DNA from 2 places in the Variovorax sp. RA8 genome. Region 2 is predicted to be linked to the other one. Evidence: riboswitches for the same ligand, from Rfam matches in the RefSeq annotation. Region 2 holds a riboswitch; the other holds the start of a gene.

Region 1 (3,408 bases), 5.2 Mb from region 2:
GACGAGCTGCGCGCGCGTCTCGATGGGCCAGGCCTCGAGCGGCAGCATCAGCCGGCCGCCGGGCCGCCCCAAGGGCGGCTGCGCCCCCTCGGGGGGCAGCGAGGACACGTCAGTGCCGAGCGTGGGGGGCATTGTCAGCCCACGCTCTGCAGGGCCAGGCCCGCATGCTCGCGCAGCGGATGGAAATGGATCTTCGGAAAGCGCTCCTGCGCCAGCCGCACGTCATAGGGCGAGGTGCACAGGTAGGCCAGTGTGTCGGCCGCATCGCGCGCCATGCGTGCCGGGTAGGCGTCGGTGAAGGCGCGCAGCTCGGCCGGCGTGTCGGCCGTGATCCAGCGCGCGCCGGTGTACTGGCAGCCTTCCAGCCGCACGTCGGCGTCGTACTCGGTCTTCAGGCGGTGCTGCACCACTTCGAACTGCAGCTGTCCCACCGCGCCCAGCAGCATCGGACCGCCCACCTCGGGCCGGAACACCTGGATCGCGCCTTCCTCGCCCAGCTGGGCCAGGCCCTGCTGCAGCTGCTTGGTGCGCAGCGGGTTCCTGAGGATCACGGTCATGAAGAGCTCGGGCGCGAAGAAGGGCAGGCCGGTGAACTGCAGCGAGGCGCCGTCGGTGATGGTGTCGCCCAGCTGCACGCCGCCGTGCGTGGTGAAGCCGACGATGTCGCCCGCATAGGCCTCCTCCACCGCCTCGCGCCGCTGGCTCATGAAGGTGACCACGCTGGTCGGGCGCAGCTCCTTGCCGGTGCGCTGCACCTTGAGCTTCATGCCCGGCGTGTACTTGCCCGAGGCCATGCGCACGAAGGCGATGCGGTCGCGGTGGTTGGCGTCCATGTTGGCCTGCACCTTGAACACCACGCCGGCGAAGTCCTTGTCGTCGGGCTTGATCTCCTTCACCACCGGCTGGCGGTTGACCATGGTGGTGCTGGTGCGCGAGCGCGGCGAGGGCGCCAGGTCGACCAGCGCGTCGAGCACTTCCATCACGCCGAAGTTGTTCACGCCGGAACCGAAGAACACGGGCGTCTGCTTGCCCGCCAGGAAGGCCTCTCTGTCCCAGGTGGGCGAGGCGCCGGTGGCCAGCTCCATGCTTTCCATGGCGCTCTCGAAGTCGGCACCGAAGCGCCGGGTCAGCGTGTCGCGTTCGGTCAGCGCAATGGTCTCGAAGTCCTGCGGCAGCCGCTCGCTGCCCGACTCGAACACCGTCATGGCCTGGGTGCGCAGGTTCATGATGCCGCGGAAGGTCTTGCCCTGGCCAACTGGCCAGGTCATCGGCACGCAGGGCATGCTGAGTTCGCGCTCCACCTCGTCGAGGATGTCGAGCGGCTCGCGCACCTCGCGGTCCATCTTGTTGACGAAGGTGATGATGGGCGTGTCGCGCTGGCGGCAGACCTCGATCAGGCGCCGGGTCTGCGCTTCGACGCCGTTGGCCGCGTCGATCACCATGAGGGCCGAGTCGACCGCGGTCAGCACGCGGTAGGTGTCCTCGGAGAAGTCCTTGTGGCCCGGCGTATCCAGCAGGTTGATCACGTGCTCGCGGTAGACCATCTGCATCACCGAGCTGGCCACGGAGATGCCGCGCTGCTTCTCGATCTCCATCCAGTCGGAGGTGGCATGGCGCGAGGCCTTGCGCGCCTTCACCGAGCCGGCGATCTGTATCGCGCCGGAGAACAGCAGCAGCTTCTCGGTCAGCGTGGTCTTGCCGGCGTCGGGGTGGGAGATGATCGCGAAGGTGCGACGGCGTCGGGTTTCGGAGGCGAAAGACATGAAGAAGCGAAACGAATGAAGGCGGTGGACCGCGGGCGTCGGCCGAACCCGCAATTATCGATGCCCGTGGCATTCTGGCGCCGCTCAGGTAAAATCCGCCGCTTCCGAGGAGCGTTGCAGCGCCGGCAGGCGTGAGGCTCGGACCCACTCGCAACCACGCTCACCCGCTGTTCTCGCGGTGAGTTTCTTCCCCGATCGCAGCGGCTCATTCAATCAAGTTTGTTTGGAGCCAACATGAGCGCCGTTCTCAAAGCTTCCCCGGTGTCCACCGCCGACCAGGCGATCGCCGACCTGTCCCTTGCCGCCTGGGGCCGCAAGGAAATCAAGATCGCCGAAACCGAAATGCCCGGCCTGATGGCCATCCGCGAAGAATTCGCCAGGAGCCAGCCGCTGAAGGGCGCGCGCATCACCGGCTCGCTGCACATGACGATCCAGACCGCAGTGCTGATCGAGACCCTGCAGGCGCTGGGCGCCACGGTGCGCTGGGCCTCGTGCAACATCTTCTCGACCCAGGACCACGCGGCCGCCGCGATCGCCGCCGCCGGCACGCCGGTGTTCGCGATCAAGGGCGAGTCGCTCGAGGACTACTGGGACTACACCCATCGCATCTTCGACTTCGGCCCCAAGGGTGGGGCCGGCGAAGGCCCGAACATGATCCTCGACGACGGCGGCGACGCCACGCTGCTGATGCACCTGGGCCAGAAGGCCGAGAAGGACCAGGGCGTGCTGGCGAACCCGACCAGCGACGAGGAGCGCATTCTCTATGCCGCGATCAAGGCCAAGCTGGCCGTCGATCCCACCTGGTACACCCGCAAGTCGGCCGAGATCATCGGCGTGACCGAGGAGACCACCACCGGCGTGCACCGCCTCAACGAAATGGCCGCCAAGGGCACGCTGCTGTTCCGCGCCATCAACGTGAACGACTCGGTGACCAAGAGCAAGTTCGACAATCTCTACGGCTGCCGCGAGTCGCTGGTGGACGGCATCAAGCGCGCCACCGACGTGATGATCGCCGGCAAGGTGGCGGTGGTGGCCGGCTACGGAGACGTGGGCAAGGGCTCGGCCCAGGCCCTGCGCGCACTCAGCGCCCAGGTGTGGGTGACCGAGATCGACCCGATCAACGCGCTGCAGGCCGCGATGGAAGGCTACCGCGTCGTGACCATGGAATATGCCGCCGACAAGGCCGACATCTTCGTCACCACCACCGGCAACAAGGACGTCATCACGCACGCCCACATGGTCGCGATGAAGGACCAGGCGATCGTCTGCAACATCGGCCACTTCGACAACGAGATCGAGGTCGCCTCGCTCGAGAAGTACGAGTGGGAAGAGATCAAGCCGCAGGTCGACCACGTGATTTTCCCGGACGGCAAGCGCATCATCCTGCTGGCCAAGGGCCGGCTGGTGAACCTGGGCTGCGGCACGGGCCATCCGAGCTACGTGATGAGCTCCTCCTTCGCCAACCAGACGATCGCGCAGATCGAGCTCTTCACCAAGCCCGACGCCTATCAGGTCGGCAAGGTCTACGTGCTGCCCAAGCACCTGGACGAGAAGGTCGCGCGCCTGCAGCTGTCCAAGCTCAGGGCCGAGCTCACGGTGCTGACGGACGCGCAGGCCGCGTACATCGGCGTGAACAAGAACGGCC
Region 2 (3,408 bases):
CGCCAGGATCTCGTGGCAGGGGACCATCACACCCATGTTCACCACCTCGAAGTTGTTGCACTGGAGCACGACGGTGACGATGTTCTTGCCGATGTCGTGCACGTCGCCCTTCACGGTAGCGATGACGATCTTGCCCTTGGTGCGCACGTCGCGGCCGGCGGCCTCGTCCTGGCGCTTCTCTTCCTCGATGTAGGGAATCAGGTGGGCCACCGCCTGCTTCATCACGCGCGCCGACTTCACCACCTGAGGCAGGAACATCTTGCCGGCGCCGAACAGGTCGCCGACCACGTTCATGCCGTCCATCAGGGGGCCCTCGATCACGTGCAGCGGGCGGCCGCCCTTGGCCAGGATGGCGCGGTAGGCCTCCTCGGTGTCCTCGACGATGAAGTCCGTGATGCCGTGCACCAGCGCATGCGACAAGCGCTGGTTGACCGACACCGGCTGCTCCGGCGTGCCCCGCCACTCGAGCTTCTTGCTGTCGTCCTTGGCGCCGCTCTTGGCGCTCTCGGCCACTTCGACCAGGCGCTCGCCCGCGTCGGGGCGGCGGTTGAGCACCACGTCTTCCACGCGCTCGCGCAAGGACGGCTCGAGGTCGTCGTACACGCCGACCATGCCGGCGTTGACGATGCCCATGTCCATGCCCGCCTGGATCGCGTGGTAGAGGAACACCGTGTGGATGGCCTCGCGCACCGGGTCGTTGCCGCGGAAGCTGAAGCTCACGTTCGACACGCCGCCCGACACCTTGGCGCCCGGCAGGTTCTTCTTGATCCAGCGCGTGGCCTCGATGAAGTCGACCGCGTAGTTGTTGTGCTCCTCGATGCCGGTGGCAATCGCGAAGATGTTGGGGTCGAAGATGATGTCCTCGGGCGGGAAGCCCACTTCATCCACCAGGATGCGGTACGCCCGCTCGCAGATCTCGATCTTGCGCTGGTAGGTGTCGGCCTGGCCCTTCTCGTCGAAGGCCATCACCACCGCGGCCGCGCCATAGCGGCGCAGCAGCGTGGCCTGGTGCTTGAAGCCCTCCACGCCCTCCTTCATGCTGATCGAGTTGACGATGCCCTTGCCCTGGATGCAGCGCAGGCCCGCCTCGATCACCTCCCACTTGGAGCTGTCGATCATGATCGGCACGCGCGCGATGTCGGGCTCGCTGGCGATCAGGTTCAGGAAGCGCACCATCGCCGCCTTGCTGTCGAGCATGGCCTCGTCCATGTTGATGTCGATCACCTGGGCGCCGTTCTCGACCTGCTGGCGGGCCACCGCCAGCGCCTCCTCGAACTGGCCGTTCAGGATCATGCGGGCGAAGGCCTTGGAGCCGGTGACGTTGGTGCGCTCGCCGATGTTGACAAACAGCGTGCCCGCGCCGATCTGCACCGGCTCCAGGCCGGACAGCTTCATCGGGGGGACTTGGACGGAAGAGGAGGAATCTGAAGACATGGGCTCACCTGTGAACGGGTTCAGGCGAGCGTCGTTGCACTCCAGCGAATGGAAGCCCAAGCCTGACGCGGCGCCCTGGTCAAGGGAGGCCGCGCTGCAACGCTCCTTGGGAGCCGGCGATTTTACGCCGGCTGCGCGGCCCCGGACGCCGAGGCGGGCAGGCCGAAGATCCCGTCGAAGGCCCAGTTGAAGGCGAAGGTGTAGACCAGGAAGAACACCACCAGGCCCAGGTCCATCACCAGCGCCTGCCACAGGCTCACGTCCAGCCACCAGGCGAAGACCGGCACCAGGAAGGCCACCAGCCCGCCTTCGAAGCCGATCGCGTGGGCGATGCGGCGGCGCAGGCTGCGGCCACGCGTCACCTGGCGCGACTCCCAGCGCTCGAACAGGGCGTTGAAGGTGAGGTTCCAGAGGATCGCAATAGCCGAGGCCAGCACCGCCGCGACGCCCGAATGGCCGGCGCTCTGCCCCGTCATCAGTGCAAGTCCCGCACTGGCCACAATGATGGCAATGCCCTCGTAGAGCGTGATGTAGACGACGCGGCGCTTGAGCCCTTGCATGAAATCGTTCCTTTTGGTGGTGCTGCTGGATCGGGCTCGACTTTATGTGTCAATTGCTGATATAAAAAGTCATCTTCTTTCAGATTTTCTGATAGTCCGATGAGTTTCACCAGCGACAACGTGGAGGTTTTCCTCGCCGTGCTCGACCACGGCTCGTTCTCGGCCGCTGCGCGCGCGCTGCACCGCGTGCCCTCGGCGGTCAGCATGGCGATCGCCAACCTCGAGGCGGAGCTGAACCTCGCCTTGTTCGATCGCAAAGGGCGCGAGCCCCAGCCGACGCCCGCCGCGCGCTCGTTGGAGCCGCAGGCCCGTTTGCTGGCGGCGCAGCTGCAGCAGCTTCAGGTGCAGGCGCTGGCCCTCACGCAGGGCCTGGAGAACCGCCTCACCCTCGCCATCGCGCCCGAGCTGCTCGCCGCGCCGTGGAGCGGCGCGCTGGCCACGCTCGCGCAGCAATATCCGCAGCTGGAGGTCGAAGTGCTGGCCGCGCCGCAGGACGATGCGCTGGCGCTGCTGCACAGTGGCCGCGCCCAGCTGGCACTGGTCTTCGAGCGCCCGAGCCTGGACGGCCGCGAGGCCTTCCAGGAGGTGGCCAACGAGATGATGGTGGCCGTGATCGCGCCCGGCCACCCGGTGCTGGCGGGCGCCGGCGGCCGGCTGCGCGAGGACCACCTGAGGACCACCCGGCAGATCGTCGTGGCGGGCCGCGACCTAGCCACCCGTGACCCGCGCTTCGAGTTCGCGCGCCATGTCTGGCGCACCGACAACGCCCTGGCGGCGCTGAGCCTGATCACCGCCGGCCTGGGCTGGGGCTGGCTGCCGCGCAACTTCGCCCGGCCGCACGTGGCGGCCGGCGCGCTGGTGGAGATCCCTTTCGAGAACCTCTCGAACGGGCTGGACCTGTGGGTGGACGTGGTCTGGTCCCGCGAGCGTCCGCTGGGGCTGGGCGCGCAGCGCTTCGTGGCGCTGATCGCGCGCAAGAAGGACTGAAGGACTAAGGACGATCGTTCGACGGCGGCCGGTTGATCCGGTCCAGCTGCCGTTGCCGCAGATCCGCGCCAGGCATGGCCGGCGCCGGACCCGGTGCAGGACCGGGCGCCTGCGGGCGACCGGCGGCTTGGCCCGGGTGCATCTGCGGCGGACGAGCGCCCGGCTGAATGCCCGGCGGCTGGGCGTGCTGGGGCGGCCGCACGCCGGGATCGCCACGCGGAGGACGGACGTCCTGGCCGGGCTGCGGCGGACGAACGTCACGATCGGGCCGCGGCGGCCGGAAACCGTGCTCCGGCGGCGGGCGCTGCCCGGGCGGCGGCTGCCAGCCTGGCTGCGGCCGGAAACCCGGGTCGGGATGGGGCTGATAGCCTGGTCCCGGGCGCGGCCGGTAGCCCGAGTCGCGGTCATTCCAGGGCCGGGGCTGCCA

The links. A riboswitch is a leader RNA that binds a small molecule or an ion and turns the genes downstream of it on or off. The one in region 2 is predicted to bind S-adenosylhomocysteine.
Region 1: it holds a riboswitch for S-adenosylhomocysteine, as region 2 does, so the genes downstream of both, ahcY (adenosylhomocysteinase) here and metH (methionine synthase) in region 2, are expected to answer to the same signal.

Annotation. Positions count from the first base shown of each region.
Region 1 is NZ_LR594662.1:5,548,375-5,551,782, reverse strand. It holds gene E5P3_RS26515 (HAD-IIB family hydrolase) at 1-48, opposite strand, end outside; gene E5P3_RS26510 (peptide chain release factor 3) at 135-1,763, opposite strand; S-adenosyl-L-homocysteine riboswitch at 1,864-1,932, shown strand; gene ahcY (adenosylhomocysteinase) at 1,998-3,408, shown strand, end outside.
Region 2 is NZ_LR594662.1:357,182-360,589, reverse strand. It holds gene metH (methionine synthase) at 1-1,395, opposite strand, end outside; S-adenosyl-L-homocysteine riboswitch at 1,454-1,548, opposite strand; gene E5P3_RS01655 (PACE efflux transporter) at 1,557-1,994, opposite strand; gene E5P3_RS01650 (LysR family transcriptional regulator) at 2,094-2,981, shown strand; gene E5P3_RS01645 (SH3 domain-containing protein) at 2,986-3,408, opposite strand, start outside.